Regions from separate parts of the Methylobacterium nodulans ORS 2060 genome, predicted to be linked through region 2. Evidence: predicted binding sites of a transcription regulator. Region 2 holds the regulator's gene; the other holds the start of a gene.
What was found. The regulator HrcA, encoded in region 2, represses chaperone genes, less so after heat shock. The targets are predictions, from matches to a motif close to GTTAGCACTCNCNNNNNGNGAGTGCTAAC.
Positions count from the first base shown of each region.

Region 1 (14,689 bases), 3.0 Mb from region 2:
CGCTCGCGACGCTCGCGCCGTTCAAGCCCGTGGTCCCGGGCGAGATGGTGGGAACGGTCAAGATCATCCCCTACGCGGTGGCGGGCGGCGTCCTGCAGGAGGCGCTCGGATCCGTGGCGCGCCCGGCCCTCGCGGTGGCGCCCTACCGGCGCCGGCGGGTCGCCGCGATCTCGACGCTGCTGCCCGGCCTGAAGGACAGCGTCGTCGACAAGACCCTGCGGGTGCTCGCCGGCCGCCTTGCGCCCGCCGGGGCGGAGCTCGTGTCCGATGCGCGCATCGCCCATACGGCCGAGGCGGTGACGGCCGCGCTGCGGCAGGCTGCCGGAGCGAGCGAGCTCGTCGTGGTGTTCGGCGCCTCGGCCATCGCCGACCGGCGCGACGTGATTCCGTCCGGCATCGAGGCGGCGGGCGGGCGGGTCGACCATCTCGGCATGCCGGTCGATCCCGGCAACCTCCTGCTGCTCGGACGCCTCGGCGACGTGCCGGTGATCGGCGCGCCGGGCTGCGCCCGGTCGCCGAAGGAGAACGGCTTCGACTGGGTGCTCCACCGCCTGCTCGCCGGCCTCCCGGTCGGCCGGGCCGACCTCGTCGCTCTCGGCGTCGGGGGCTTGCTCATGGAGATCGTCTCCCGGCCCCAGCCCCGCGCGGGCGGTGCACCGGAGGATCTGGAGAGCGAGGGGTGAGGGCGCCCGTCGGCATCGTGCTGCTCGCGGCGGGAATCGGCACGCGATTCGGGCCGTCCCCGAAGCTCCTGGCATGCCTCGACGGCAAGCCGCTCGTGCGTCACGCCGCCGAGGCCGCCGTCGCGGCCGGGCTCGGGCCGGTCGTCGCCGTGCTGGGGCATGCGGAGGCCGAGCTGCGCGCGGCGCTGGCGGGTCTCGACCTATGCCTCGTCTCGAACGCCCGCTACGCCGAGGGCCTGTCGACCTCGCTGCTTGCGGGGCTGGCGGCGCTGCCGGAGGAGGTCGTCGGGGCGATCATCCTGCTCGGCGACATGCCGCGCGTGGCGCCGTCCCTTCTGCGCGGCCTCGCGGCGGCCTTCCGCGAGGCGGGCGAGCAGCCTGCGGCCGTCGTTCCGGCCCGGGGCGGGCGGCGCGGCAACCCGGTGCTGCTCAATCGCCGCGTTCTCGCGGCGGGTTTCGCCGGCCTCAGCGGCGACCGCGGCGCGGGGCCGCTCCTCGCCGGGCGGCCCGATGTTCTGGAATGGGAGGCTGTGGATGCCGGGGTGCTCCTCGACGTCGATACGCCCGAGGCCCTCGCCGCGGCCGGCCGTCCATAGCGAATCCCCGGGGGCGCCCCGAGGATCAGGCGATCCCGAGGCTGAACAGGCCCACCACGGCGCTGAACACCGCGTAGACGAAGCCGAGATTCAGCAGGACCCCGAGAATCCCGACACTGAGCCCGGCCATGACGACGATCCCGTCGCGCTCCACGAGGCCGAGGCCCATCAGCGACACGGCGAGACCGAGCGGGATCTGCCCGACGATCGGTGCGGCGACGATCAGCACCAGCGCCAGCGCCAGAAGCAGCAGGCCCATGGCCCGCATGCCGACCTCGTTCTCGAACACGCGCATGCGCGGGCGCGACCAGCGCTCCAGACGGCGCAGCAGGGGCACCGCCCGGGCGACCGCCCGCTGCAGGTCCGACCGCGCGATGGAGCGGCCGAGGAGGGAGCGCGGCAGCCACGGCGCCGACATGCCGGCGGCGATCTGCGCCGCCACCAGGGCCAGCAACAGCCCGCAGATCAGCGGGATGGGCGGCGGCATCGGCAGGCAGTTCGGCAGGCCGAGCAGCACCACGAGGAGCGCGAAGGCCCTGTCGCGCAGCACCGTGACGATGTCCCCCACGGTCAGTCTGTCCGTTTCCTGCGCGGCGAGCACAGTGAGGACGTCGGAGGTTCGTGTCGGTTGGGTCAAGGGGTTCGGGCTGTCCGCTGCCTCGGTCGCGGCGCCCGCTCTAACCTGTTCTTTCCCTTCGGCCAACCCGACCACGCGTCGGGCGGGCGATGGGTCGCAATCGGCGGCCGGCTCCAGCAGCCCGACGGTCTCCCGTGGCGCTGCTGCCATTCCCGCACGCGTGCTCGTCATTCGAAAGCCATCCTCGCGCCCCGCGAGGAGGCACCGCGGACCTCTGAGACGAGCAAAGGGGCTTTCGTGAGGCAAAGGCCGGTCGATCAGTGAATCGTGAGCACCCCATTCACCGCCCGGAACTCCGCCGGCTTGATCAGTTGCGAGTGGGACACACGCACCGAGTGCAGCGGGCCGTCGAGTTCGCGCTCCCAGAACGCCAGGAAGTCGTGCAGCACGGGGAATTTCGGGGCGAGGTCGTAATCCTGCCAGACATAAGTCTGCAGCACGTCCGGGTGATCGGGAAGGCGGTAGAGGATCTGCGCGGTGGTCAGGCCATATCCCTCAAGCTGACGCAGGAACTCCCTGGATACCATCGGACCTCCCTCCTCGGCCGCGGCACTGCTGCCGCGCACCACGCTGACGAACGATCAGATGATGGAGTGAAGGGGCCGCCAAGCTCAAGATCAAAAATCAGCTTTCGCGTTCAAAAACAAGGCTTTGGCAGCATTTATTGAAGACTGCTAGCAAAGCCTGCGGGCAGGCGTCGCCCTCATGCCGGCGGAAGCGCCTCCTGGCAAGCCCGATCGTGCCCGTGCGGGTGGAACGACCGCGAGACCTGTAATTCCCTTGCGGTAGATCCTTGACTTGGCTGTAAATGGAAAGGAGTTTTCCACTTGTGCCTCGTCCTGATCCCGGTGCCTCCCTCTGCCGACGCGAAGGCTGACCCGCATCCGCCATGTCCTCGCCGTGCTTCCCGGCGGCGTCGCCGCGGCCTGGGCGGGGCCGGCTCGGGCCGATCAGCGGGCCGAGGCTCGCGCGGTCCTGTTCGGCAGCCTCGATGCCGGAGCTTCCACCTTCGTCAACGGCGGCGCCAAGTTCGCGCCGGGCGGCCTTGCCGGCGACGGCTTCGTCCTGCTCGGGAGCCTCGGCTACGGCCTGCGTTCCGAGCGGGACCGGGATGATCCGGAGGCGCGGGCGGGGATCCGGCCGCCGCGCGTCCTGCGCCACACGGTGCTCGGCAGCGCGCTCGGCGGGTGGCAGTGGCAGCGGGACTGGGGCGTGGCCGCGGTCTTCGCCGGCCCCGAACTGTCGTTCGAGGTACTGGGCGGCAGCGGCCTCGCGCGGCTGCCGGCGCCCCGGCTCGGTCTTCGCCTCCACGCCGAAATCTGGGCCCGCCCGAGCGAGGCGACGCTCCTGACCGTCACGGCGATCGCCGGCACTGCCCGCGGCGACGCCTGGAGCCGCATCTCCTGGGGCTGGCGGGCGTGGTCGTCCTATCTCGGGCCCGAGGCGGCGCTCTATGCCGACCGCACCGGCTACCGGAAGTGGAGCCTCGGCCTCCACCTCACCGACTTCACCCTGGCGCAGGTGAGCGGCCGCATCTCGGCGGGCTGGCTCTACGAGGAGCGGATCCAGCGTCCCGGCCTCTATCTCTCGGCCAGCCTCTGGATGCCTCTGTGAGGCTCGGCCGGCTTCCGCGACGGCGCACGTGAAGCAGGCGCCGAGCCGGGTGGCGTGGCCCCGGGCCGCACCCCTTTCCGCAGGCGCCGCCGCATCATTTTGCCGCCCGACCGTGGGACAGTGCGGTGAATGGTGCTTAGGTATGACGGTATCGGCGCAGGCCGGCGCATCCGGGAGGTCACGGGGCATGAAGTTCGCCTTCGCGGGAATCGACTTTCTCGGCGGCGTCTTCGAGGCCCTGACGGGTGCCGGCTGGCAGCCGATCAAGCTGTTCACGCGCCCCTGCGACGGCATCTACGACTTCAACGACGTCGTGGTGGCGCAGGCCCGGCGGCACCGGGTGCCGATGCAGCTCTCGCGCCTGCGGGCCTCGGACATCGATGCGCTCACCGCCGAGCACGGCCGCGACTGGGCCCTCGTCGTCGCGGGATATCCCTGGCTCGTCACCGGCTGGCCGGGCCGGGTGCGCTACGCCCTCAACTTTCATCCCTCGCCGCTGCCGGACGGCCGCGGCCCCTACCCGTTGTTCAAGGCCATCCTTGATGCCTACGAGACCTGGGGCGTGACCGCCCATGTCCTAGCGGAAGAGGGCTTCGACACCGGCGACATCCTGGCCCAGGAGGTCTTCCCGCTCTCGCCGCTGGAGACGCACGAGACGCTGCTCGCCCGCTGCCAGATGGCGGCGATGCGCCTTGCGGCCGGGCCGATCGCCCGCGAACTGCCCGCCCGCTGGCGCGCCGCCGAGCCGCAGGGCGACGGCGCCTACTGGCCGCGGGTGACGGATGCGGACCGGACCCTCGATTTCCGCCAGCCGGTGGCCGCGGTGCTGCGCAAGGTGCGCGCCTTCGGCGCTATCGAGACGGTGGCGCGGCTCAACGACACCCGCGTCTTCGTGGCCTCCGCCGACGGCTGGACCGAGCCGCACCGCCACGCCCCGGGGACGATCGTCCACCGGCATCGCCGCCACGTGCTGGTGGCGGCCCGCGACGGCTACGTCCAGATCACGCGCTGGAGCACGCTGCCGCTCTCGGAAGCGGGCCATACCGGCCGCTGACCGATGCCGCCGCTGCACCGCAGGAGCGACCGGCCGCAGTCGCTCTGCGCTCCGTGAGGGCACGAGGCGGGCCCGTCTCCCAATCGACATGGCGACGTGCTAGCCGGCCCTTACGTCAGGGTCGAGGGCCCGGGTGAGCGATCGGCAGGAGGAAGCGTGCGGAAAGCATGCGGGATCGCGATCGGCCTCGCCCTTCTCGCGACGTCGTCGGCCCGGGCGCAGCTCTCGCCGGAGGAGGTGGCCCGGATCACGGGGGAACCCGCGGCGATCGGCTCGCCCTTCGGGGCCGGTGTGGCGATCCGCAGACCTCCGTGGCGCAGCCGGACACTTCCGCCAAGCCCTCGGCCAACCTCAACACCTCCATCGCCGACCAGCTCGGGCCTGCGGGCGATCCGGGCGGGTACCGCGCCTTCCTGAAATCCAAGGGCATCGAGTACAGCCTCACCTATATTGGCGAGGTGCTCGGCAATGCCACAGGCGGGGCGCGCCGCGGCGCCATCGTCGAGGGCCGGCTCGACCTGCAGCTGGACATCGACCTGGACAGGCTCGCCGGCTGGAGGGGCGCCAGCCTCCACGCCAATGCCTACCAGATCCACGGCACCGGGCTGTCGCGCTCCTACGCCGGCAACCTCATCACGGTGAGCGCCATCGAGGCGCTGCCGTCCTCGCGGCTCTACGAAGCATGGTTCGAGCAGAAGCTGTTCGACGATCAGCTCGCCCTGCGCATCGGCCAGCTCGCCGCCGACACCGAGTTCGCGGTCAGCCAGACCGGCACCCTGTTCATCAACTCGACCTTCGGCTGGCCGAACATCATGGCGGCGATCCTGCCGAGCGGCGGGCCGATCTACCCGCTCGCGACGCCAGGTGCCCGCATCAAGTACGTGCCCAGCAGGAACCTTTCATTTCAGGCCGGCATCTACAACGGCGACCCGGCCGGGCCTGACCGCCTCGGCCTGGTGCCCGACCCGCAACGGCGCAACCACACCGGCACGAGCTTTCGGTTGACCGATCCGCCGCTGGTCATCGCCGAGATGTCCTACGCCTACAACATCGAGAAGGGCGCCTCCGGCGAGCCCGGCACCGTAACGCTCGGCGGCTGGTATCATGTCGGCCGCTTCAACTCGCTCAGCCTCGACACTGCCGGACGCGCGCTGGCGGATCCCGAGGCGACGGGGAACGGTCGCCGCTTCCGGGGCAACAACGGCCTCTACGGAATCATCGACCAGACCATCTACCGGGAGCCGGACGACCCGAACGACGGTGCCAGTATGTTCCTGCGCCTCTCGGGCTCCCCGGGCGATCGCAACCTGCTCGACGTCTACGTGGATGCCGGCATCGCCTACAAAGGCCTGTTCCCGGGCCGCTCCGACGACACGCTGGGCGTAGGCTTCGCGCTCTCGCGCTTCTCTCCTGCGGCCCGACGGGCGGATCTCGCTGCGATCGCGCTCGCGGGCGTCGCGCAGCCGCGGCGGAGCGCCGAGGCAGTGCTGGAGGCCACCTACCAGGCCGTGCTCGGCCCCGGCGTGACGCTCCAGCCCGACTTCCAGTATGTGTTCAAGCCGAGTGGTGGCGTGCTCAATCCGCGCTATCCGGAATTCGGGCGGGTGAAGAACGCCGCCGTGTTCGGCCTGCGGGCGACGATCCGGTACTGATACCGGATCCGGGCCTCACGCCCGCCGCAGCGCCAGCGCCGCCGCGCTCGCCGCAGAGAGCAGCGTCACCGCCACCGGCGTCGCGCTGCCGTCGTGCCACGCCGCGACCGAGAGCGTGAACAGAGCGCCGAAGGCCATCTGCAGGAAGCCGTAGAGGCTCGAAGCGGCGCCCGCCGCGTGGGGATCGACGTTCATCAGCCCCGCCACCGCATTGGGACCGAGGATCCCGATGCCGACCGCGTAGAGCACGAGGGGCAGGATCAGGGTCGAAACCGAAAGCGACCCGCTGCGGTCGATGGCGAGCAGCGCCAGCGCCCCGGCGAAGCAGAGCGCGTTGCCCTGGCGGGCCGCCCGCCGGGTCGGCACCCGCCCGGCCAGCCTCCCGGCGATCCAGGCGCCGGCCACCATGCCGGCGACGACGAGCAGGCAGTCGAGCCCGACCTCCTGCGGCGAGCGGCCGAGGCGCTCGCCGAGCAGGAAGGGCGCGACGGCCAGGAAGGCATAGAGGCTCGTGCCCGCGCAGGCTCCCGCCACCACATAGGCCCGGTAGACCGGGGCGCCGAGGAGCCGGAGATAGGCCGCACCCACGGCGGAGAGGCCGGGCAGGGCCACGGGCCGGCGGTTGGTCTCGGGCAGCGTCGCGACGACGAGGAGCCCCAGCGCGGCGACGACGGCGGCGAGCAGCACGAACACCGCCCGCCAGCCGAAGGCCCCTCCCACCACCCCGCCGATCGCCGGGGCCAGTGCCGGGGTCAGCGTCATCGCCATGGTCAGGATCGCTAGCTTGCGCGTGGCGTCGGCAGCGGTCGAGACGTCGCGCACCATTGCGCGGCCGAGGACGAGGGAGCCACAGGCGCCGAGGGACTGCAGCACGCGGGCGGCCACCAGCACGCCGATGCTGCGGGCGGGGATCGCGAGGAGGAGCCCCGCGAGATAGAGCGAGAGGCCGGCGATCAGCACCGGGCGGCGCCCGTAGCGGTCGGAGAGGGGCCCGTAGACGAGCTGCCCGCAGGCGAGCCCGACGAGGTAGAGTGTGATGGTGAGCTGCGCCGCCACCGGCGAGGTGCCGAGATCCGCCGCCGCCGCCGGCAGGACCGGCACGAAGATGTGGAGCGCCACGGTCCCGGTCATCGTCACGGCAACGAGCAGCGGCAGAGGGGCCCGGACGGGCGCGTTCTTCAGCACGATCGGGTCCGGTCCCCTTCGATCCCGCGGAGGCTCCGCCCCACGGGCCGCCATGGCAGCCATGCGCACGGGCGCGCCGGCGCGGCGCGCCCGTGCCAAGAATTCGATCCTATGTCCGGCCCGGAGAGAAACCGCCATGCCGGGGAGGCATGGCAGGGTTCCGCCGCCGCACCGTCAATTGAGGCGCGGCTCGGATTGCGCGTCGTCGCGCCCGAACTCGCGGAAGACCGCCCAGGCGGCCTGGATCAGCGCCTGAACCGACGGCAGGTCGTTCATTGGAGAGCCGGACAGGTGCTGCAGATCGAGGGCGGCAGCGGCGGCGCGCAGGACGCAGAGTTCCGTGTGAACGTCCGACAGGCGCAGGGAATCGTGGTCTTCGTGGATCATCGGGGATTCCTCGGAAGGAGGGTTGAGGTTTGGGGGGAAGTCAGGCCACCGCCAGGACCGGGCGGTCCTCGCCGCGCACGGCGCGCAGCTGGCGCAGGGTGCGCTGGTCGAATCGCGCCTCGACGGCGATGATCTCCTCGCCCTCGATCAGGCGCGGGAGGCCGAGTGGATAGGCCCGGAAGTGCAGCTGGATCAGCCGCAGGAGCCAGGAGGTGGGGTTCTGCGAGATGAACCGGTTGACGCCCCGCGGCAGGCCCCATTCCACGACGGCCGTAGTGAGCGCGAGGGCGACCGGATTGAGGCGCCGGCCCGAGATCCGGGCCCGGTCCGAGACGCAGATCCGGCCCCATTCCCAGATATGCGGCGCAGACGGCGCCGGCCCGTCGCACAGCTCGGGCAGCACGGTCGAGAGCAGGTAGGGTCGTGTCGTTGGAAGAAGACGAGAGTATCCGACAAGCTCATCCTCGCGCATCGCCAGCAGATGCACGGCGTGCTCATCATCGAACTGGTCGATCTCGCGCTGATCCGGCTTGGCGAGATCGCTCCAGCCCTTGTCCTTGACGAAGATGTCATGACGGAGCCGATACACCTGCTCCATCTCGGCCGCATGGCGGTGGATGTTGGTGGCGTCGACGAGGTGAATCATGAGGGAACTCCGCTGATACGGAATTCCTTCTACTCACGGATCAAGACAGTCCTAGTCCAAGATCTTGTACCTCGGAATTCAACTGATAATACCGAGCCGCAGGCCCAATGCAACTGCATGGGCGCGGCTCGTCGTGCCGAGCTTGCGGCGCACGGCGCGCAGGTGCCGGATAGCGCCGTGCTCGGAGATGCCCATCGCCTCGCCGATCTCCCAATCCGACTTGCCGTCCGCCGCCCATTGCAGGCTCTCGCGCTCGCGGGGCGAGAGCGGCTCGCTCAGCGCCTCGGCCTGTCCGTTCGCGAGGAGGAGCACCTGTCCGAGCGCGTAGGTGCCGACCAGGGTCAGCATTCCGCGCACGGCGGGGCTGAGGTCGAGGCGCTCGCCCACGAAGCTCACGCCCGCTGTATCGCCTTCGAGCGTCAGGAGGGGCAGGGTGAAGCCTTCGTGCAGGCCGAATTCGCCGGCCTCGTCGAGGACGCGCCGGGCCTCGCGGTCGTCGGAGGCGATGAGGTCGGGATCCGTCCAGGCAAACCCGCTCGCCCGCTCGGCAACGCCGCGGACCACGGGATCGTGGAGAATGTAGTTGCGCGCGTAGTAGCGGCGCGCCCATTCGTCCGGGTAGGTGCCGATGAACACCGTCGGGCGCCGGTCGCACGGCACCGCATCGCAGATCCGCAGGGTCGCCAGCAACACGTGCTCGACGCCCACGCCCGCGAGCTTCTTCAGGAGCTGGTCGCGCACGTTCTCCGGCGTGGCCGTGCGGTGGATCGACTGAAGCAACTCGCGGGAGAGATCGAGCGACTTGCTGGACATGACGCCCCCTTCCCGGCGCGAGGTCACGCGGCGGCCCGCTCGCCGGTCGGGGAGGATGTCCCGCCGGCCATCCCGCCACACCCTCGGCGTGCCGCAAGATCTCGACGCAAGAGCCGTGACAAAGACCGAGCAGCGCAGCTCGGTGGCCTGATCCTGCCTCAAGTCAGGCCCCGCGGGTAGGCCCGAAATCTTGGCCGGCTGGGGACATGATGCGCGCGGATGGCGGAAAAGTGATTTCCTTGTTCGGAGAAACGACCGCGGGACGGTGCTGCCGGCGGGTGGCGCGGGACGCAGGATGTCCGCCGTCCGGGAGCGGATACGAAGAAGGGCCGCCTCGCGGCGGCCCTTCCCAAGTACGAGCGAGGAGGCCGGACCTCAGAAGTCCATGCCGCCCATGCCGCCCATGCCGCCACCGCCCGGCATGGCCGGCGGGGCTTCCTTCTTGGGGGCTTCGGCGACCATCGCCTCGGTCGTCACCAGCAGGCCGGCGACCGAAGCGGCATCCTGCAGCGCCGTGCGCACCACCTTGGCCGGATCGACGATGCCGGCCTGGATCAGGTCGACAAAGGTCTCGGTCTGAGCATCGAAGCCGAAGCTGCGCGAGGAGTTCTCGATCAGCTTGCCGACCACCACCGAGCCCTCGACCCCGGCATTCTCGGCGATCTGGCGGATCGGGGCCTCAAGGGCTCTCACCACGATGTTGATGCCCGCCTGGACGTCGGTGTTGTCGCTGGTGACGCCGTGGGCCGCAGCCTTGGCCCGGAGCAGCGCCACGCCGCCACCCGGAACGATGCCCTCCTCCACCGCCGCACGCGTCGCGTGCATGGCGTCGTCGACGCGGTCCTTCCTCTCCTTGACCTCGATCTCGGTGGCGCCGCCGACCCGGATCACCGCCACGCCGCCGGCGAGCTTCGCCAGTCGCTCCTGCAGCTTCTCCCGGTCGTAGTCCGAGGTGGTCTCCTCGATCTGCGCCTTGATCTGCGCCACCCGCGCCTCGATGTCCGCCTTCTCGCCGGCCCCATCGATGATCGTGGTGGTCTCCTTCTCGATCCGCACCCGCTTGGCCCGGCCGAGCATCGGCAGCGTCACGTTCTCCAGCTTGATGCCGAGATCCTCCGCGATCATCTGCCCGGCGGTCAGGATGGCGATGTCCTCCAGCATCGCCTTGCGGCGGTCGCCAAAGCCCGGCGCCTTCACGGCCGCCACCTTCAGCCCGCCGCGCAGCTTGTTGACCACCAGCGTGGCCAGCGCCTCGCCCTCGATGTCCTCGGCCACGATCAGCAGCGGCTTGCCGGTCTGCACCACCGCCTCCAGCACCGGCAGCATGGCCTGGAGCGAGGACAGCTTCTTCTCGTGGATCAGGATGTAGGGATCCTCGAGCTCGGCGATCATCTTCTCCGCATTGGTGATGAAGTACGGAGACAGGTAGCCGCGGTCGAACTGCATGCCCTCGACCACGTCGAGCTCGGTCTCGGCCGTCTTGGCCTCCTCGACCGTGATCACGCCCTCGTTGCCGACCTTCTGCATCGCCTCGGCGAGCATGCGGCCGATCTCCGCGTCGCCATTGGCCGAGATCGTGCCGATCTGGGCGATCTCGTCGTTCTTGGTGATCTTGCGGGAATTCTGCTTCAGGTCCTCGACGACGGCGGCGACGGCGAGGTCGATGCCGCGCTTGAGGTCCATCGGGTTCATGCCGGCGGCGACGTACTTGGCGCCTTCCTTGACGATGGCCTGGGCCAGCACGGTCGCCGTGGTGGTGCCGTCACCGGCGACGTCGCTGGTCTTCGAGGCCACCTCGCGCACCATCTGGGCGCCCATGTTCTCGAACTTGTCGGCGAGCTCGATCTCTTTGGCGACCGTCACGCCGTCCTTGGTGATGCGGGGTGCCCCGAAGCTCTTCTCGAGCACCACGTTGCGGCCCTTCGGGCCGAGCGTCACCTTCACGGCGTTGGCCAGGATGTCGACGCCGCGCAGCATCCTCTCGCGCGCGTCCGAAGAGAAACGAACGTCCTTGGCAGCCATCGGATAGATCCTTTTTGTTAGATTGCAGCCCCAAGGCGCCCCAGATGGGCAGCCTCAAAGGGCGAAGTTCACGAGTCCGTGGGAGGCCGCCTCAGGCGAGGACGCCCATGATGTCGGATTCTTTCATGATCAGCAGGTCCTGACCGTCGATGCGGACCTCGGTGCCGGACCACTTGCCGAACAGCACGCGGTCGCCGGTCTTGACGTCGAGGGGGACGAGCTTGCCGGTTTCGTCGCGGGCGCCCGGGCCGACGGCGACGATCTCGCCCTCCTGCGGCTTCTCCTTGGCGGTGTCCGGGATGATGATGCCGCCCTTGGTCTTCTCCTCCGCCTCGATGCGGCGGACGACAACGCGATCATGGAGCGGTTGGAACGTCATCGAGTGTCTCCAGCGCTTCTCAAACCATGTCGATGGGCCCGGGCTCTCGTCTGAGCCGCCCGGCGCCGCCAAGCTGGGAGCGCGGATTTCGCCATTCAAGGGGTCGGCGAAAAAATTCTGGCACTCCGGGATGGCGAGTGCCAAACGGCGCGTGCCAAGCGGGCGCGTCATCCGAAATCCGATTGATTGCTCGGCGATTGCTGCCGCAATCGCGCGGCAATGCGGATTTCGGCTTCGCTCACGCCGGCGCGGAGCTCTGCTCCGCGCCGCGCGGGCTTGGTGATGCGATTTCCGAACTGATCGTCCGGAAACCGTATCAGGGCGTGCCGGAGAGCGTCACGCTGCGGAAGAGGTGCCGCCCGAGCGGGTCCATCACGTAGCCCTTCACCTCGCGGCGGGCGGCCACGAACACGGCCGAATGGGCGATCGGCACCCAGGGGGCCTCGCGCTTGAAGATGCGCAGGGCCTCTGCGTAGAGGGCGGCCCGCCGGGTCTGGTCGGCGGTGCGGCGCGCCGCGGTCACGAGGGCGTCGAAGGCCGGATCGCACCAGCGGGCGATGTTGCTGCCGCCGGGCCGGGTCGCCGTGCAGCCGAGGAGCACGCCGAGGAAGTTGTCCGGGTCGCCGTTGTCGGCGGTCCAGCCGAACAGCGCGAGCGCCGTCTCGCCGGCGAGCATCCGGCCCCGATAGGCGCTCCATTCCTCGGTCATCGGCCGGACGCGGACGTTGATGCGCGCGAGATCGGCCTGGATCAGGTCGGCGACGCGCCGGCCGTTCGGGTTGTAGGGGCGGCTCACGGGCGGGTACCACAGCTCCGCCTCGAAGCCGTCCGGCCAGCCGGCTTCCGCGAGGAGCCGCAGCGCCTCGTCGCGATCGAAGGGGTCGTCGCGGATCGCCGGGTCGTAGGCCCAGAGGTTCGGCGGGATCGGCGTGCGGGCCGCGGTGCCGCCCGCCCCGTAGACGCCCTGGACGATGGCCTCCTTGTCGATCGCCATGCCGATGGCTCGCCGCACGCGCCGGTCGTCGAAGGGGGCTTTGCGGGTGTTGAGGGCAAGGTAGCCGATATTGAGCTCTTCCTGGCGCATCAGCACCAGCGCTGGATCGGCCGCGATGGCGTCGAGGTCGTCCGGGTTCGGGAAGGCCGTCACGTGGCATTCCCCCGCCCGGACCTTGGCGAGCCGCACGGCGGCGTTGGGCGTGATCGAGAAGACGAGGCTGTCGATCGCCGGGCGCCCGTCCCAGTGCTCCGCGAAGGCGCGGTAGCGCAGCGCCACGTCGGGCTGGAAGCTGGCGAAGCGGAACGGGCCGGTGCCGATCGGCTCGCGGTCGATCCGCTCGGGGTCGCCCGCCGCCTTGGCCTGCGCGGCATATTCTGCCGAGAGGATGCCGCCGAGCGCCATGGCGATGTCGGGCAGGAAGGTCGCGTCCGGCTCCCTGAGGCGGATCCGCACGGTCAGGGGATCGACCGCCTCGACGGCCTCCAGGAGCTCCGGCAGGCCGAGATCGCGGAAATACGCGTAAGCGCCGCCCGAGACCGGGTGGAACGGGTGGTCGGGCTTCCACTGACGCTCGAAGGAGAAGACCACGTCCTCCGCGGAGAGGGGGCGGGTCGGGCGGAAGCGGGCGCTGTCGTGGAAGCGCACATTCGCGCGCAGGCGGAAGGTGTAGGTGCGTCCGTCCTCGGAGATCGTCCAGGATTCGGCGAGCGCCGGGCGGATGGTCGTGGTGCCCGGGGCGAACTCGACCAGCGTGTTGTAGATCGGCCAGGTGGCGTCCATGCCGGTCGTCGTGGTGACGAGCTGCGGGTTGAGCGATTCGGGATTGCCCTCCGAGCAGAACACCAGGGTCCTGGCCGCGGCGGGGCCGAGGGCCGGGAGGACACAGAACAGGAGGGCGCCGGCAAGCCGGCGGATGATACCAACGGGCCTTGAAAAGGACCGTTGGTTCCACTCTCGAATTTTCGCCAAGCCTTTGGCTTGGTGTCGAAAATTCGAGTTGGGCCAACGGCCCGCTGCGTCAGCACCTGCTGCGCCAGCAGCCTGGGCCGTTGGTGTAATGTGACGCGCGCACCGCTTCCGGGTCGCCATGCTGCCTGTCCCTCCCTGCCCGTGCTCGACCCTCACGCCGACGCAGCGGAGATGCCTGCCGCAGCCCGTGCGGGCGGCGCCTCCGCGGCCAGCTCCGCCGGGAACTCCACGCGCACCCGCGTGCCCTGGCCTTCCCGGCTGTCGATCGCGATGCGGCCCTGCAGACGGCCGGTGACGAGGTTGTAGACGATGTGCATGCCGAGGCCCGAGCTGCCCCGGTGGCGGGCCGTGGTGAAGAACGGGTCGAAGATCCGCTCCCGGTGCGCCGCCGCGATGCCGCGGCCGTCATCGGCGACTTCGAGGCGGATCCAGGTCCCCTCACGCTCCACCGTCACGGTGATGCGCCCGGGCGTTCCCTCCGCGAAGCCGTGCACCACCGCGTTCTTCACGAGATTGGTGACGACCTGCGCGAGCGCGCCCGGATAGGTCTCGATCTCGAATTCCTCGCCTGCCGGCAGCTCGATCCGATGCCCGCCCTTGCGCAGGAGGGGGCCGAGGCTGCGCAAAAGCTCGTCGAGCCAGTCGCGCATGGCGATGCGGCGGCGCTCGTCGCTGACGCGATCCACCGCCACCTGCTTGAAGCTGTGCACGAGATCGGCGGCGCGGGCGAGGTTGGCGGTGAGGAGATGGGAGCCTTCCTGCACCCGGTCGATGAAGCTCGTCAGCCGCGAGCGGGAGAGCTGGCCGCCGGCGACCTCGCGGAACTCCCGCGCCTCGTCGCGCACCAGGGTCGCGGTGGTGAGCGCGATGCCGAGCGGCGTGTTGATCTCGTGGGCGACGCCCGCGACGAGTTGGCCCAAGGAGGCGAGCTTCTCCGCCTGGATCAGGTCGGACTGGGTCTGGCGCAGCTCGGCGAGGGTGCGGTCGGCCTCCTCCTTGGCCCGCCGCAGGGCCCGCTCGCGCCGGCGGATCTCGGTGACGAAGATGCTGGTCGC
Region 1 is NC_011894.1:1,852,541-1,867,229, forward strand. Features, by position in the region: gene MNOD_RS08460 (molybdopterin-binding protein) at 1-683, shown strand, start outside; gene MNOD_RS08465 (nucleotidyltransferase family protein) at 680-1,279, shown strand; gene MNOD_RS08470 (exopolysaccharide biosynthesis protein) at 1,305-1,880, opposite strand; gene MNOD_RS08475 (usg protein) at 2,174-2,443, opposite strand; gene bcsS (cellulose biosynthesis protein BcsS) at 2,817-3,530, shown strand; gene MNOD_RS08485 (methionyl-tRNA formyltransferase) at 3,718-4,584, shown strand; gene MNOD_RS08490 (carbohydrate porin) at 4,896-6,236, shown strand; gene MNOD_RS08495 (Bcr/CflA family efflux MFS transporter) at 6,252-7,421, opposite strand; gene MNOD_RS08500 (hypothetical protein) at 7,596-7,808, opposite strand; gene MNOD_RS08505 (acyl-homoserine-lactone synthase) at 7,849-8,454, opposite strand; gene MNOD_RS08510 (helix-turn-helix transcriptional regulator) at 8,533-9,267, opposite strand; gene groL (chaperonin GroEL) at 9,643-11,289, opposite strand; gene groES (co-chaperone GroES) at 11,381-11,668, opposite strand; gene MNOD_RS08525 (ABC transporter substrate-binding protein) at 11,985-13,754, opposite strand; gene MNOD_RS08530 (sensor histidine kinase) at 13,787-14,689, opposite strand, start outside.
Region 1: groES (co-chaperone GroES) is a predicted target of HrcA. The motif match lies at 11,785-11,813, and genes of this name have one in related genera.

Region 2 (14,689 bases):
GAGCGGCCATGTGGCGGGCGTCATCAATCCTCCGGGCGGCAAGGGCGAGTATCGCACGGCCGAAGGTGACAAGCCCGCTGCCACGCCGGAGCAGTGGCTGAAGGGCGCGAAGCGACACAGCGGCAGCTGGTGGCCGGACTGGTCGGCCTGGCTCTCGGCCCGGTCGGGCCCCTTGGGCGCGCCGCCGGCCCTGGGCAGCGCCCAGCATCCGCCCCTGCAGGACGCGCCCGGGACCTACGTTCTGCAGACTTAAGACCGCTCAAGCTGAACTGGAGTCGATTCTCGGCGAAGCGATGCCTTTTTGAGATTTTGGCACCGTGGCAACCCTGATGAATTGGCTACGGCACTCACCATGATCCCAACGGCCCGGTGCGTCAGCATCTTGGGCCGTTGGGATCACTTGCGGATACGCTCAGTTTGAGTTGCTAAAGAGAAGTTGATCTGCGTGAAAGCTGCCACGCTCCTCATGCTGAGGCGCCAGCGATGGACGATCGCACCGGCAGCCTCTCGGCCTGAGTTCACCCTGGCTGTGCCGCCCCTGACGGATCAAACCTCAGGACGAGCCATACGGATCAGCGCACCCCAAGACGGTGCGTGGCCGATCGAGACCGCGGCAGCCGAGGCGAGGACGTCCGCCTGACCTGTCCGGAGACGACCGGTGATCGGCGCGCCCGGCCTCTCGTCGCCCGCTCCCTCTTGCATGTTTGACGGGCCGACCAGCGCACCAAGCTGTGAGGTGCGTCGCGGCCGGTGGCCACCGGCCGCGACGCGGGCGGCCGGGATCGATCTCCCTCTAGGATTGGCACCGTGGGAAAGCAGGATCCGGCCGCCCTCTGGCTCTTGTCCTGAACAGATGCTGGGGAGCAAGTCCCGTATGCAAGGCAAGGAAGTGTCCAAACAAGAGACCGCGGGCAAGTCTAGCGTGGGGATCGACGTCAGCAAGAGCTGGCTCGACGTCCACGTCCTCCCCTCCGGCCAAGCCCAGCGGTTCGCCAATACCGAGGTCGGCATCCGGCAGCTCAAGCGCTGGCTTGGGCGCTTTGCTCTGGGGCTGGTCGTGGTCGAGGCCACCGGCAAGTGGCACCGCCAGACCCGCCGCAGCCTGCATGCCTCGGGCCTGCCGGTCGCCGTCGTCGATCCGTTTCGGGTGCGCATGTTCGCCAAGGCGCAAGGCATCTGGGCCAAGACCGATCGGCTCGATGCCCGCGTGCTGGCGCAGTTTGCCGCGGTGATGGCCCCCCCGCAGCGCCCGCCGGCCTCGGACGCGCTCGAAGCGCTCCAGGAACTGGTCGCGGCCCGCGACAGCGCCGTGGCCGAACAAACCGCCCTCAAGAACCAGCTGGCCGCGGCCGCAAGCCCGTTCCTGATCCGCCAGCTCCAGGACCGTCTGGCCAGGATCGCCGCGGACATCGAGGCCCTTGCCGGCGAGATCCGCCGGCTCATCGCGGCCGATCCCGGACTGGCCCGGCGGCATGCCATCCTGGTCTCGATCCCCTCGATCGGGGACACGATCGCGGCCACCCTGGTGGCCAGCCTGGCCGAGCTGGGCACCTGCAGCAGCCGGCAGATCGGCCTGCTGGCGGGCCTGGCGCCGGTCGCCGACGATTCCGGCGCGCGCCAGGGCGTGCGGGTCATCTGGGGCGGCCGCCCGCCCGTGCGCCGCGTCCTCTACCTCGCGGCGCTCTCGGCCGCCCGCCACAACGCCGGCCTGAAAGCCTTCCACGAACGCCTGATCGCCAACGGCAAGAAGCCAAAGTGCGCCATCATCGCCGTGGCCCGCAAGCTCGCCGTGCTGGCCAACAGCCTCATCGCTCAGGACCGCCTCTGGACGCCAAATCAGCCCCAACAGGCTTGACGCCAAACACAGATGCTTTCCCGGACGACTGCAGCGGCAGCGGAATGCGACCCGGGATCCAGCACGAAAAGTCGCGCAGCGACCGCTGATGGTGCGTTGTCGATTGAGGACCGAAATTGGCTGCCACGGGCGGCAGCGCTCAGTCAGCCGGTTTCATCCGTCAGGATCGGCCCGAGAGGGAACAGCCCTGGCGGCTCATGCCAGATCTTCGGAGCCGCGGGCGTCCGGATCTCCCCGCCCGTTCTCATCGCGATCGGGGCCCGGTATATCCATCAGACAGCGGAGACGGTGGGATGAGGGCACTCGAGGACGTATTCGACCGACTCTCCCGATCCGCGTTCCGGCAGCGGTTCACGCTCGCGCCCGCAGAGCAAGCCTACCTGCGCGAGAAGGGCCTGCCGACGGTGATGGCCCATGCGCGGGACTTCGTAGCGCGGCGTCTCGCGCCGGCCGCACCCGCCAAGGACGGTAAGCAGACGCCCTTTCGCGGGCATCCGGTCTTCGTGGCCCAGCACGCCACGGCGACCTGCTGTCGAGGCTGCCTGTCCAAGTGGCACGGCATCCCGTCCGGACGCGAACTCAGCGCGGCCGAGCAGGATCATGTGGTCGAGGCGATCGGGCACTGGTTGCGTGCCCGAAGCGACGACGCCGGGCCCGCAGCAGCGGAGGAGCTTCCGCTGTTCGCCCGGGAGAGAACGGATCGGAGCGGCGCATAGAGCCCAGCCTGCGAACTCGCTGCGGGGCGTGAGCGGCCGAGGAGGATCGGCGCGGGCAGGCCCACGCGGTTCGATGCCGACCGCCCGCTCCACCCCCCGTTCCTGGACCACCGGTCCGACTGTCAGCGCCGCGCGTCCGCCGCCATGGGGCGCTCGTCCCACGCGTTAACCTTTTCTTTACCGTTCCGTTGTCGCCGCGCCGTTCCCGTGTCACGAAGGCTTAACCGAAGCTTAACGGGGCGGGCAGATGCGGAGCGCGGATCAGGGCCGGAGCCGGAGCGTCCTCAAGGCCGCCATGCTCCTCGCCAGCCTTCTGGCGGCGCCGGCCGCGCTCGGCCAGACCCTGGCCGCCCTCCCCCGGGCCGGGACGCTGCCCGCCGTCTCGGGCGAGGCGAAGCCGATCCTGGCCTGGACGGACTTCTGCCGCCGCTATGCGTCGGAATGCGCGGTGGATGTGAGCGAGCCGGACACGATCACGCTGAGCCCGCGGCTGTGGCAGACCATCACCGGCGTGAACCGCAGCGTGAACAGCCGCATCCGCCCGCTCACCGACCAGGAGCATTGGGGCGTGCCCGACCGCTGGGACCTGGCCGAGGACGGCAGCGGCGATTGCGAGGATTACCAGCTGCTCAAGCGCAAGCTCTTGGCCGAGAGCGGCCTGCCGCGGCGGGCGATGCGCATGACCGTGGTGATCGACGAGAAGGGCGAGGGCCACGCCGTGCTGATGCTGCGCACCGACCGCGGCGACCTCGTGCTCGACAACAAGACCAGCGCGGTGCTGCCCTGGCACCGCACCGGCTACACTTTCATCAAGCGCGAGGCCCAGGATGCCGTCGCCTGGGTCTCCCTTGGCCGCGCGGTCGGACCGGTCGTCACCGCGAACCGCTGAACGCTGCCGGCCGGGTTGCGGCCTGCCGGGCTTCCTCGGCGAAGGCCGCGGTGGCGTGCGCCCATGGGGTCGGCAGGATCACGCGCACCGGCGCGGGGGCCGAGGCGGCCCTCGCTTCGAGAGCGACGGGGTCGAGCCCGGGTCGCAGACCCAGGGCCGCTGCGCCGTCGCCGCCGGCCACCATCAGCATACCCAGCCACAGAGCACCGACGCCAAGAGCGTCCGCCCCGAGCCGCAACCATCTCCGTCCCATCGGATGACCTCGTCCCTGATCGCGGCAGCCTTGTTGAGAGCCGGCGCTCGCGTCGCAGACATCATCATCCGCACGGCTTAACGGTGCCACCTCGCCGACCAGGACGCAGCCTCGTCTTCGATGCAAAGACGGATCGTGCTGAATCGTTTGTCAGCCGTCTTGGCGAAGGGCCGAGATGGTGGGGGCGATCAGGGTGAAGTCTTCGTTTACTCTGGTCCCGGCTTGCTTGCGCGCAGGCGCTTGACGTTCCCGCGCCGCGTCTTCGTATCGAGGCGGCGCGTCTTCGAGGCGAGCGTGGGACGGGTCGGGCGGCGCGGCTTGGGCGGCACCGCCGCCTCGCGCACCAGTTCGGCGAGCCGCTCGCGCGCCTCGGCGCGGTTGCGCTCCTGCGTGCGGTGGGCCTGTGCGGTGATGACGAGGATGCCGTCGGCGGTGAGCCGCCGGCCGGCCAGCTTCATCAGGCGGATCGCCACCGCGTTGGGCAGCGACGGGGAGCGGCGCACGTCGAAGCGGAGCTGCACCGCCGTCGCGACCTTGTTGACGTTCTGCCCGCCCGGGCCGGAGGCGCGCACGAAGCTCTCCTCCAGCTCCGCCTCGTCGATGGTGATGGAGGGCGTGCATTCGAGGTCCACGGCGCGTCTCCCGCTCGGTCGGGCGAGAGATGACCCGCGCGGGCGCCGGGCACAAGGCGGATGCCCGCGCGGGGATCGCTTGCCGCTCAGGCTGCGGCGTCGAGGGCCGGATAGTCGACGTAGCCCCGGGCGTCGCCGCCATAGAAGGTGGCGCGGTCGTAGCGGTTGAAGCCTGCGCCCCGGCGGATGCGCTCCGGCAGGTCGGGATTGGCGATGAACAGGCGGCCGAAGGCCACCGCATCGACCTCGCCGCCGGCCAATGCGGCGGCCGCGCTCTCCGGCGTGAAGCCGCCGGCCGCGATCAGCGGACCGCCGAAGCGCGACTTGAAGCGCGAGGCGGCATCCGGAGCGTTCGGGTCGAGGGCGTTCACGTCGCTGCTCTGGTCGGCGCGCGGCTCCACCACATGCAGGTAGGCGAGGCCGCGCCGGCCGAGCTCGGCCGTCACGTGGTCGAAGAGCGCACCGGGGTCGCTGTCCTTCATGCCGTTGAAGCTGCCCCAGGGCGAGATCCGGATCCCGACCCGGTCCGCGCCGATCGCCGCCGCCACCGCGTCGACGATCTCGAGCTGGAATCGCGCCCGGTTCTCGATCGAGCCGCCGTAGCGGTCGGTGCGCCGGTTGGTGGAATCCTGCAGGAACTGGTCGATCAGGTAGCCGTTCGCGGAGTGGATCTCGACCCCGTCCGCACCCGCCGCCCGCGCGTTGAGGGCGGCCTGCCGGAACTGGCCCACGATCGTCGCGATCTCGGCCTCGTCAAGCTCGCGCGGCGTCTCGAACGGCACCGCGTTGAAGCGGATATCCATGTGGTTGCCCGGCGCCGCCACCGGCGAGGGCGCCACCGGCAGGGCGCCGCCCGGCTGCATCGAGGAATGCGAGATGCGGCCCGTATGCCAGATCTGGATGAACAGATGGCCGCCCTTGGCGTGAATCGCCTCGGCGACGCCGCGCCACCCCTCGATCTGCTCGGGCGTGTAGATGCCCGGCGCTCCCGGATAGCCGCGCGCCTGTTCGGTGATATCGGTCGCCTCGGCGATGATGAGCCCGCCGCGGCTGGCACGCTGGCCATAATATTCCGCGTTCAGGGGCTGGGGCACGTCGCCGGGCTGGCGCGAGCGCATACGGGTCAGCGGCGCCATCACGACGCGGTGGTCGAGCCGGATCGCACCGAGGGTGAGCGGCCGAAAGAGCAGATCAGTCATCATGGAAATCGCGAACTCCGGGAGCGGAGCCATGACACGGCCCCGGCTGTCCTGTCCGGGCGGAGCCGGACGGCTCTCAAATGGTCAGCCGGCGGCGCGCCGAAAGGCTCCGGCTGCGCTCTCCCGTTCAGGCAGTGCGGTATCGCACATGCCGCAAGCCGGTCAGGACGGGCCGCGTTCGAGGGTCGCGTGGGCGTGAAGGGCGTCGCGCAGGGCAATGATCTCGTCGCGCAGGGCCTTGAGGCGTTCGGGCGGATGGCCTGTGGCGCACAGGATCTCGTCCGGGAAAGGCAGCGCCTTGTGGCGCAGCGCGCGCCCGGTCTCGGTGAGCGTGATCCGCATCAGCCGCTCGTCGCTCTCGTCGCGGGCCCGCCGCACCAGGCCCGCAATCTCCAGCCGCTTCATCAGGGGCGTCAGCGTGCCGGAATCGAGATAGAGCCGCTGGCCGATCGCCTTCATGGTCTGCCCGTCCTCTTCCCAAAGCACCAGCAGGACGAGATATTGCGGGTAGGTCAGGCCGAGGCTGTCGAGCAGGGGCTTGTAGATGCGGTTGAAGGCATGCGCCGCAGAATAGACCGCAAAACAGATCTGGCTGGCGAGGTGGAGATCGCCGGAAGCCGGATCGCCCCGCGACGCGGGATCCTCGGCGTGGGAGCCTGACATGTCGGTCTCCTTCCTCCGCGGCCGGCCCCTGTGGCGGCCAGCGCCACGCCACCGTATGGATTGCGTACCATCCCCGATGCAGCCCGCGGGAGGATTGCCCGGAAGGATACGCGTCCGGCTCGAAGAAAACAAATTGCGCGCAATAAATTGGCGCGCTATATCGGGTCCGCCGGCTCGCCGGAGCCGTTCGGAGCCTCCGGGCGGCTCCGCCCGGACATCTACGGAGAATACCGATGCCCGTCGACGTGAAGTACACGACCCAGGCCACCGCCACGGGCGGCCGCGACGGCCGCGCCAAGACCGCGGATGGCAGCTTCGACGTGAAGCTGACCACGCCGAAGGAGCTCGGAGGGGGCGGCGGCGAGGGCAACAATCCCGAGCAGCTCTTCGCCGCCGGCTATTCCGCCTGCTTCCTCGGCGCGATGAAGTTCGTGGCCGGCCAGGAGAAGATCCAGGTGCCGGCGGACGCGACCGTCACGGCCACCGTGGGCATCGGCCCGCGCTCGGAGGGCGGCTTCGGCATCACCGCGAACCTCAAGATCTCGCTGCCGGGCCTCGACCGCGCAACCGCGCAGGCACTGGTCGAGAAGGCGCACCAGGTGTGCCCCTACTCGAACGCCACCCGCGGCAACGTCGACGTCGGGCTTCAGGTCGTCTGATACCAACGGGCCTTGAAAAGGACCGTTGGTCCCGTTCTCGAATTGTCGCCAAGCCTCGTCACAAAGCCTTTGGCTTGGTGTCGACAATTCGAGATGGCTCAACGGCCCGCCGCGTCAGCACTTGGCTTACGTCAGCAGCCCGGGCCGTTGATATGATCAACCCTCGCGGCGCAGGCAGGACGCCGCGAGGCTCAGGAAGGCGCGCGCCCTGTGCGACAGGGCGCGGCCGTTCTCCCAGTCGATCCCGTGCTTTTCCTCCGAGCTGAGCTCCCCGAAGGTGAGCGGGCTCTCGTCGGGCTTGAACATCGGATCGTAGCCGAATCCGAGCGTGCCGCGCGGCGGCCAGACCAGCTCGCCGAACACGCGGCCCTCGAACAGCTCCTCGTGTCCGTCCGGCCACGCGACGACGAGCGCCGACACGAAATGCGCCCGGCGGTTCGTCGCGCCGCGCTGCGCCAGCTCCCGTTCGATGCGGGCCATCGCGGCGGAGAAATCCTTCGAGCCGCCGGCCCAGCGGGCGGAGAACAGGCCGGGCGCCCCGTCGAGGGCCTCGACGCAGATTCCCGAATCGTCCGCGAAGGCCGGCAATCCCGTCGCCGCGGCGGCGCTGCGCGCCTTGATCGCCGCATTCTCGGCGAACATGGTGCCGGTTTCCACGGGCTCGGGCAGGTCGAGCTCACCCGCCGAGACCGCCTCGACGCCGAAGGGCGCGAGCAGCTCGCGCATCTCCTTCAGCTTGCCGCTGTTGTGGGTCGCGATCACGACCCGTCCGGAGAGCAGGCGCGCCATCGGTCGTCTAGCCCACGGCCTGCTTCTGCAGGGCGACGAGCTGGGCGACGCCGCTCTTGGCGAGCCGCAGCAGGCCCAGGAACTCCTCCTCCGAGAAGGGCGTGACCTCGGCGGTTCCCTGCACCTCCACGATGCCGCCCGAGCCCGTGATGACGAAGTTCGCATCGGTCTCGGCGGCGGAATCCTCCGCATAGTCGAGGTCGAGGATCGGCGTGCCCTTGTGGATGCCGCAGGACACGGCGGCCACGTGGTCGCGCATCGGATCGACCGAGATGATCGAGCGGCTGCGCATCCAGGTGAAGCACTCGTGCAGGGCCACCCAGGCGCCCGTGATCGAGGCGGTGCGGGTGCCGCCATCGGCCTGCAGCACGTCGCAGTCGATCACGATCTGGCGCTCGCCGATGGCGGGCAGGTTCACCACCGCGCGCAGCGAGCGGCCGATCAGCCGCTGGATCTCCTGCGTGCGGCCCGAGGGCTTGCCCGCATTGACCTCGCGCCGGTTGCGCTCATGGGTCGCGCGCGGGAGCATGGCGTATTCGGCGGTGATCCAGCCCTTGCCGGAGCCGCGCAGCCAGGACGGGCCGCGTTCCTCCAGCGAGGCGGTGCACAGCACCCGGGTCTCGCCGAAGGTGACGAGGCAGGAGCCCTCGGCGTAGCGCGCGACGCCCCGCTCCAGCGTGACCTTGCGCAATTCCTCCGGCGCACGCTTGGACGGACGCATGGGGCTCTCCTTCGATCGGCACGGGGTCGCGCTCATAGGCGCTGGCGCGCCGGGCGGCAAGCGGGGAGCCCGGAGACCATGCCGGTCTCCGGGCCGGAAACATGCGCCGGGTTAGTAGCGCCAGTGGCGGCGATGATGATGGCGGTAGTGGTGGCGGCGGTGGTGGTAGGGCCGCCAATGGTGATGATGGTGGCGGCGCCAGCCGTAATGGTGCCCGCGCCCGTGCCCGCGCCCGTGGCGGATCTGGACGATGCCGGAATCGACGGATGCCGCCACTGCGGGCGCCGGCGCGAAGGGAGCCGCCTGGGCGCTGCTGCCCGCGCCGGCGAGACCGGCGACGACGAAGGCTGCGGCGGCGGTGAGATGTCGGCCGCGGATCGCGATGCGGGATGTCAGCATGATGGCCTCCGAGGTTTCCTCCTGCCGACCCGGGGCATGCCTGTCCCAAGGCCGGGAGGAGAAGGATGGGGTCGCGCGGCTGAACGGCAACTGACGGAGCGGCGACGGAGCGCGGGCTCCCACGCTTGCGCGCGCGCCGCGCCAGCCTCACATTAAGACGTCAGTCGTTCCAAGTGGTTGATGAACACGCGCGATCTCCCCCCTCTGCCGGCCGGGCCCGGCCAGGCTCGCAGCCTCGCCGAGTTGAACGAGCGCTCGCGCGAGATCTTCCGCCAGATCGTCGAGAGCTACCTCGCCACGGGCGAGCCGGTCGGGTCCCGCAATCTCGCCCGCATCCTGCCCATGACGCTGTCGCCGGCCTCGGTGCGCAACGTGATGGCGGATCTGGAACAGGCCGGGCTGATCTACGCCCCCCATACCAGCGCCGGCCGCCTGCCCACGGAGACGGGCCTGCGCTTCTTCGTCGACGCGCTGCTCGAACTCGGGGATGTCGGCCAGGAGGAGCAGGGGCGGATCGAGGCGCAGATGCGCGCTGCCGCCTCCCGCCACACCTTCGAGACCGCCCTGACGGAAGCCTCCGTGATGCTGTCCGGCATCTCCCGCGGGGCCGGCGTCGTCGTGACGACGAAGCAGAACGCCAATCTGCGCCATGTCGAGTTCGTGCGGCTCGATCCGGGCCGGGCCCTCGTGGTGCTGGTCTCGGAGGACGGATCGGTCGAGAACCGCCTCGTCGACCTGCCCCCCGGGCTGCCGGCGGGCGCCCTGCAGGAAGCCTCCAACTTCCTCAACGCCCGCATCCGCGGCCGGACGCTCGGGGAAGTGCGCGCCGAGATCGAAGCCAGCCGGGAGGCGATGAAGCGGGAACTCGACGCGCTCACCGAGCGGCTGGTCGATGCGGGGCTCGCCCGCTCGGTCGGTCCGAGCGAGGAGCGCCATCTCATCGTGCGCGGGCAGGCGAATCTCCTGGAGGATCTGCGCGCCGCGGAGGATCTGGAGCGGATCCGCCTCCTGTTCAGCGATCTCGAGAGCCAGAAGGACGTCATCGACCTCCTCACCCGGGCCGAGGGGGGCGAAGGCGTGCGCATCTTCATCGGCTCCGAGAACAAGCTCTTCTCGCTCTCCGGATCCTCGATGATCGCCGCGCCCTTCCATGACGGGCGCCAGAAGATCGTCGGCGTCGTCGGCGTGATCGGGCCGACCCGGCTCAACTACGCCCGCATCGTGCCGATGGTCGATTTCACCGCCCGGGTGATGTCCCGGATGCTGGAGAACGGGCGGGTGTGAGCCGCCGCAGCGCGGTTCCGGCGGGGCGCGAGGCCCTCTCGCCCGTGCGGGATCCGGATGCGCTCCCGGCCGCCTTCGCCGACTGGTTCGCCTCGCGCGGCTGGACCCCGCGGCCGCACCAGCTCGCGCTGCTTGGCGCCGCGCAGGCGGGCCGCTCCGCCCTCCTCGTCGCCCCGACCGGGGCCGGCAAGACGCTGGCGGGCTTCCTGCCGACCCTCGTCGACCTCGCCGGCCGCGAGGCCGCGGCGCGGCGCGGCCTGCACACCCTTTACGTCTCGCCCCTGAAGGCGCTCGCCGTCGACATCGCCCGCAACCTCGAAGCGCCGGTGGCCGAGATGGGCCTCGGGCTTCGCATCGAGACCCGCACGGGCGACACGCCGGCCCACAAGCGCAGCCGCCAGATCGCGCAGCCGCCCGACATCCTGCTCACCACCCCTGAGCAGCTCGCGCTCCTGATCGCCCACCGCGAGGCGGAGGTTTTTTTCGCCGGCCTCAGGCGGGTGGTGCTCGACGAACTCCATGCCCTCGTCACCTCGAAGCGCGGCGACCTCCTCGCGCTCGGCCTCGCCCGGCTGCACCGGCTCGCCCCCGGGCTTGCCGCCACGGGCCTCTCCGCGACCGTGCGCGAGCCGGACGCGCTCCGGCGCTACCTCGTCCCGCAGGCGCCGGAGCCGCGCAGCGCCGATCTCATCGTGGTCTCGGGCGGGGCGAAGCCGGACCTGCGCCTGCTGGAGGCGACGCGCCATCTGCCGCTCGCCGGCCACACGGCCTCGCTGGCGATGCCGGCCATCTACGACCTCATCCGCCGGCACCGGATGGTGCTCGTCTTCGTCAACACGCGGCTTCAGGCCGAGTACACCTTCCAGGAGCTGTGGAAGCTCAACGAGGATGTGCTGCCGATCGCGCTCCACCATGGCTCGCTCGACGCGACGCAGCGCCGGCGGGTCGAGGCGGCGATGGCGGAGGGCCGCCTGCGGGCGGTGGTCTGCACCGCCACCCTGGATCTCGGCATCGACTGGGGCGACGTCGACCTCGTGGTGAATGTCGGGGCGCCCAAGGGGGCGAGCCGGATCATGCAGCGCATCGGCCGCGCCAACCACCGCATGGACGAGCCGTCGAAGGCCTATCTGGTCCCGGCGAACCGGTTCGAGATCCTGGAATGCCGCGCCGCCCTCGACGCCGTCGAGGAGGCCGCCCAGGACACCCCCGACCCCCGCATCGGGGCGCCGGACGTGCTCGCCCAGCATGTGCTCGGGATGGCCTGCGCCGGGGCCTTCGCCGCCCCGGACCTCTACGAGGAGGTGCGGTCGGCCGCCCCCTACGCGGACCTCGCCTATGAGGATTTCGAGCAGGTCGTCGATTTCGTCGCGACCGGCGGGTATTCCCTGCGCGCCTACGAGCGCTTCGCCAAGATCCTGCGCGGGCCGGACGGGCTCTGGCGGGTGCGCGACGCGCGCACCGCGCAGCAATACCGGATGAATGTCGGCACCATCATCGAGGCGACGACCGTGAAGGTGCGCCTCGCCCGCGGCGTGCGGGGGAAGCCGGGCATGATCCTGCCCGCGGGCGGGCGGATCCTCGGCGAGATCGAGGAGGATTTCGCCGAGACGCTCACGGTTGGGGACACCTTCCTGTTCGCCGGCGAGGTGCTGCGCTTCGAGGGGCTGCACGAGGACGAGGCCCTGGTCACCCGCGGCCCCGCCGGCACTGATCCGGCGATCCCGAGCTATGCCGGCGCGAAATTCCCGCTCTCGACCTTCCTGGCCGCCCGCGTCCGGGAGCTGATCGCCGATCCCTTCGAGTGGGACCGCCTGCCCGCGCAGGTGACCGATTACCTGCTGCAGCAGCGCCGCCGCTCGATCCTGCCGGGCCCGCGCGATCTCCTGGTCGAGACCTTTCCGCGCGGCAACCGCCACTATCTGACCTGCTTTCCCTTCGAGGGGCGTCTCGCCCACCAGACGCTCGGCATGCTGCTGACCCGCCGCCTGGAGCGGGCGGCTTTACGCCCCCTGGGCTTTGCGGCGAACGATTACGGGCTCGCGATCTTCGGCAGCCGGGACGTCGCCGAGCGGATCGGGCGCGAGCCGGGCTTCCTCGACCGCCTCTTCGCCGAGGACATGCTGGGCGACGACCTCGAAGCCTGGCTCGATGAATCCGCGATGATGAAGCGCACCTTCCGGCAATGCGCGGTGATCGCCGGGCTGATCGAGCGCCGCCATCCCGGCCAGCGCAAGACCGGGCGTCAGGTCACGATCTCGACCGACCTGATCTACGACGTGCTGCGCAAGCACGAGCCCGGCCACCTGCTGCTGCGGGCGGCGCGCCAGGATGCGGCAACCGGACTCCTCGACGTGCGCCGCCTCGGCATGATGCTGTCGCGCATTCAGGGGCGAATCATCCACAAGGCGCTCGACCGCGTTTCGCCGCTCTCCGTGAACGTCATGCTCGAGATCGGGCGTGAGCGGGTCTACGGCGAGGGGGCCGACGAGATTCTGGCCGAGGCCGAGGCGGCTTTGCTCGACGAAGCGCTTGCCTGACCTGATCACACGAGCCAGCGCGCCCGGGCTCCCGAGGACGAAGACACCGTGACGCCGGCCCTGAAGCTCGAGAAGACCCGGAAAACCCCTGCCCTGATCCTCGCCGGCGAAGCCCTCACCCTCGATCTGAGCGGCGTCCTCTGGATTGAGGCCCATCGCACCCTGGTAGTGTCGGACCTGCACCTGGAGAAGGGCTCGTCCTTCGCGGCCCGCTCGGGCCAGTTCCTGCCGCCCTACGACACCCGCGAGACGCTCGCCGCCCTGCACGAGGTGGTGGCGCGCTTCGACCCGGCCTGCGTCGTGGCGCTCGGGGATTCCTTTCACGATGCGGGCGGGCCGGGGCGGATGGATCCGGGCGACCACGCGCTGATCGCCGCCCTGCAGGCGGGATGCGACTGGGTCTGGATCAACGGCAATCACGACCGCGCCGTGCAGGACGGCGTCGGCGGGCGCTTCGCCGACACGCTCCGGATCGGTGGATTGACGCTCCGGCACGAGCCCGCGGCGGATGCCGCCCCGGGGGAGGTCGCCGGCCACCTGCATCCGGTCGGCAAGGTCGCCATGCGGGGGCGCGCCGTGCGCCGCCGCTGCTTCGTGACGGACGGGCGCCGCCTCGTGATGCCGGCCTTCGGCGCCTATGCGGGCGGCCTGAACGTGCGCAGCCCCGCCTTCGACGCGCTCTTCCCCGACGGCCTGACCGCGCATCTCCTGGGGGACGGTCGGCTGTTCGCGATCGGGCGGGCGATGCTGGCGCGGGAGTGATACAACTTTCGGTTGAGTTTGCCACAGGCTTCACCAACCCTGAGGGATGAAACCGGCCGCAAGGCCCCCGGATGGCAGCCCCACCGGCCCTCATGCTGAGGTGCTGCGTAGCAGCCTCGAAGCACCCCGGAACGCAGGTCCAAGGCTCCGGTGGCTGGGATCATCGGTCCGGGGTGCTTCGAGGCAGCCTACGGCTGCACCTCAGCATGAGGGCCGGTGGGGCTGCCACGCAGGTCAGGTTCTATTTAGACCGACGGCCCAAGATGCTGACGCATCGGGCCTTCGGTCTCAAACCGGCGCCGGCGTCTTGTCCGGATAGCGGCACAGATCCGCGATCACGCAGCGCCAGCATTCGGGCTTACGGGCCTTGCAGACGTAGCGCCCGTGCAGGATCAGCCAGTGATGGGCGTTGTGCCGGTAGGGTTCCGGCACGATCGCCTCGAGCCCTTCCTGCACCTTGTCGGTCGTGGGCCCGGGCGCGAGCGGGATGCGGTTCGAGACCCGGAAGATGTGGGTGTCGACCGCGATGGTCGGCTCGCCGAAGGCAACGTTGAGCACCACGCTCGCGGTCTTGCGGCCGACGCCGGGCAGCACCTCAAGCTCCTCGCGCCGCCGCGGCACCTCGCCGCCATGCCGCTCGACCAGGATTTGCGAGAGCGCGATGACGTTCTTGGCCTTGGTGTTGAAGAGGCCGATGGTGCGGATGTGCTGGCGCACCGCTTCCTCGCCGAGCGCCAGCATGGCGGCCGGATGGTCGGCTTTCGCGAAGAGGTCGCGGGTCGCGAGGTTCACGCCCTTGTCCGTCGCCTGAGCCGACAGCACTACCGCGACGAGCAGCGTGTAGGGATTGACGTATTGGAGATCCGAGCGCGGCGCCGGATTGGCGGCGCTCAAGCGAGCGAAGATCTCCCGCAGCGTCGCCGCGTCGACCGGCTCGGGCGTCTTCGGCACCGCGGGCGCAGTGAGGGGCGCGACCAGCGCCGCTCCCGCTTTCGTCTTCACTTTCGAGGGAGCAGCCGGCTTTCGTCGCATCATGGCTGCCTTATATTGTCTGTATGGAGAGCGACAAGGCACAGGACGGACGCCTGACGCACCACCCTGACGGGCGCGATCCCGACGCGATCGAGCGTCCGGTCTTCGCGGCGGTGATCCGGCCGCATTGCTCGCTCGGCCGCACCGGCTTCCAGATCGTCATGGCCGCCTGCTGCCTCGTCTCGCTGGTGACGAGCCTCGTCTTCCTGCGTCAGGGCTTCTGGCCGATCGCCGGCTTCTTCGGCCTCGACATGGTCGCCCTCTGGTTCGCGCTCAGCGTCAGCATGCGGCGGGGCCGC
Region 2 is NC_011894.1:4,838,043-4,852,731, reverse strand. Features, by position in the region: gene MNOD_RS22515 (PHA/PHB synthase family protein) at 1-253, shown strand, start outside; gene MNOD_RS22510 (IS110-like element ISMno29 family transposase) at 875-1,855, shown strand; gene MNOD_RS22505 (DUF4186 domain-containing protein) at 2,149-2,571, shown strand; gene MNOD_RS22500 (transglutaminase-like cysteine peptidase) at 2,819-3,460, shown strand; gene MNOD_RS22495 (hypothetical protein) at 3,444-3,713, opposite strand; gene arfB (alternative ribosome rescue aminoacyl-tRNA hydrolase ArfB) at 3,920-4,345, opposite strand; gene MNOD_RS22485 (alkene reductase) at 4,432-5,547, opposite strand; gene MNOD_RS22480 (MarR family winged helix-turn-helix transcriptional regulator) at 5,707-6,207, opposite strand; gene MNOD_RS22475 (organic hydroperoxide resistance protein) at 6,441-6,866, shown strand; gene rdgB (RdgB/HAM1 family non-canonical purine NTP pyrophosphatase) at 7,023-7,655, opposite strand; gene rph (ribonuclease PH) at 7,663-8,376, opposite strand; gene MNOD_RS22460 (hypothetical protein) at 8,488-8,775, opposite strand; gene hrcA (heat-inducible transcriptional repressor HrcA) at 8,956-10,059, shown strand; gene MNOD_RS22450 (ligase-associated DNA damage response DEXH box helicase) at 10,104-12,596, shown strand; gene pdeM (ligase-associated DNA damage response endonuclease PdeM) at 12,645-13,358, shown strand; gene nth (endonuclease III) at 13,647-14,393, opposite strand; gene MNOD_RS22435 (DUF2244 domain-containing protein) at 14,414-14,689, shown strand, end outside.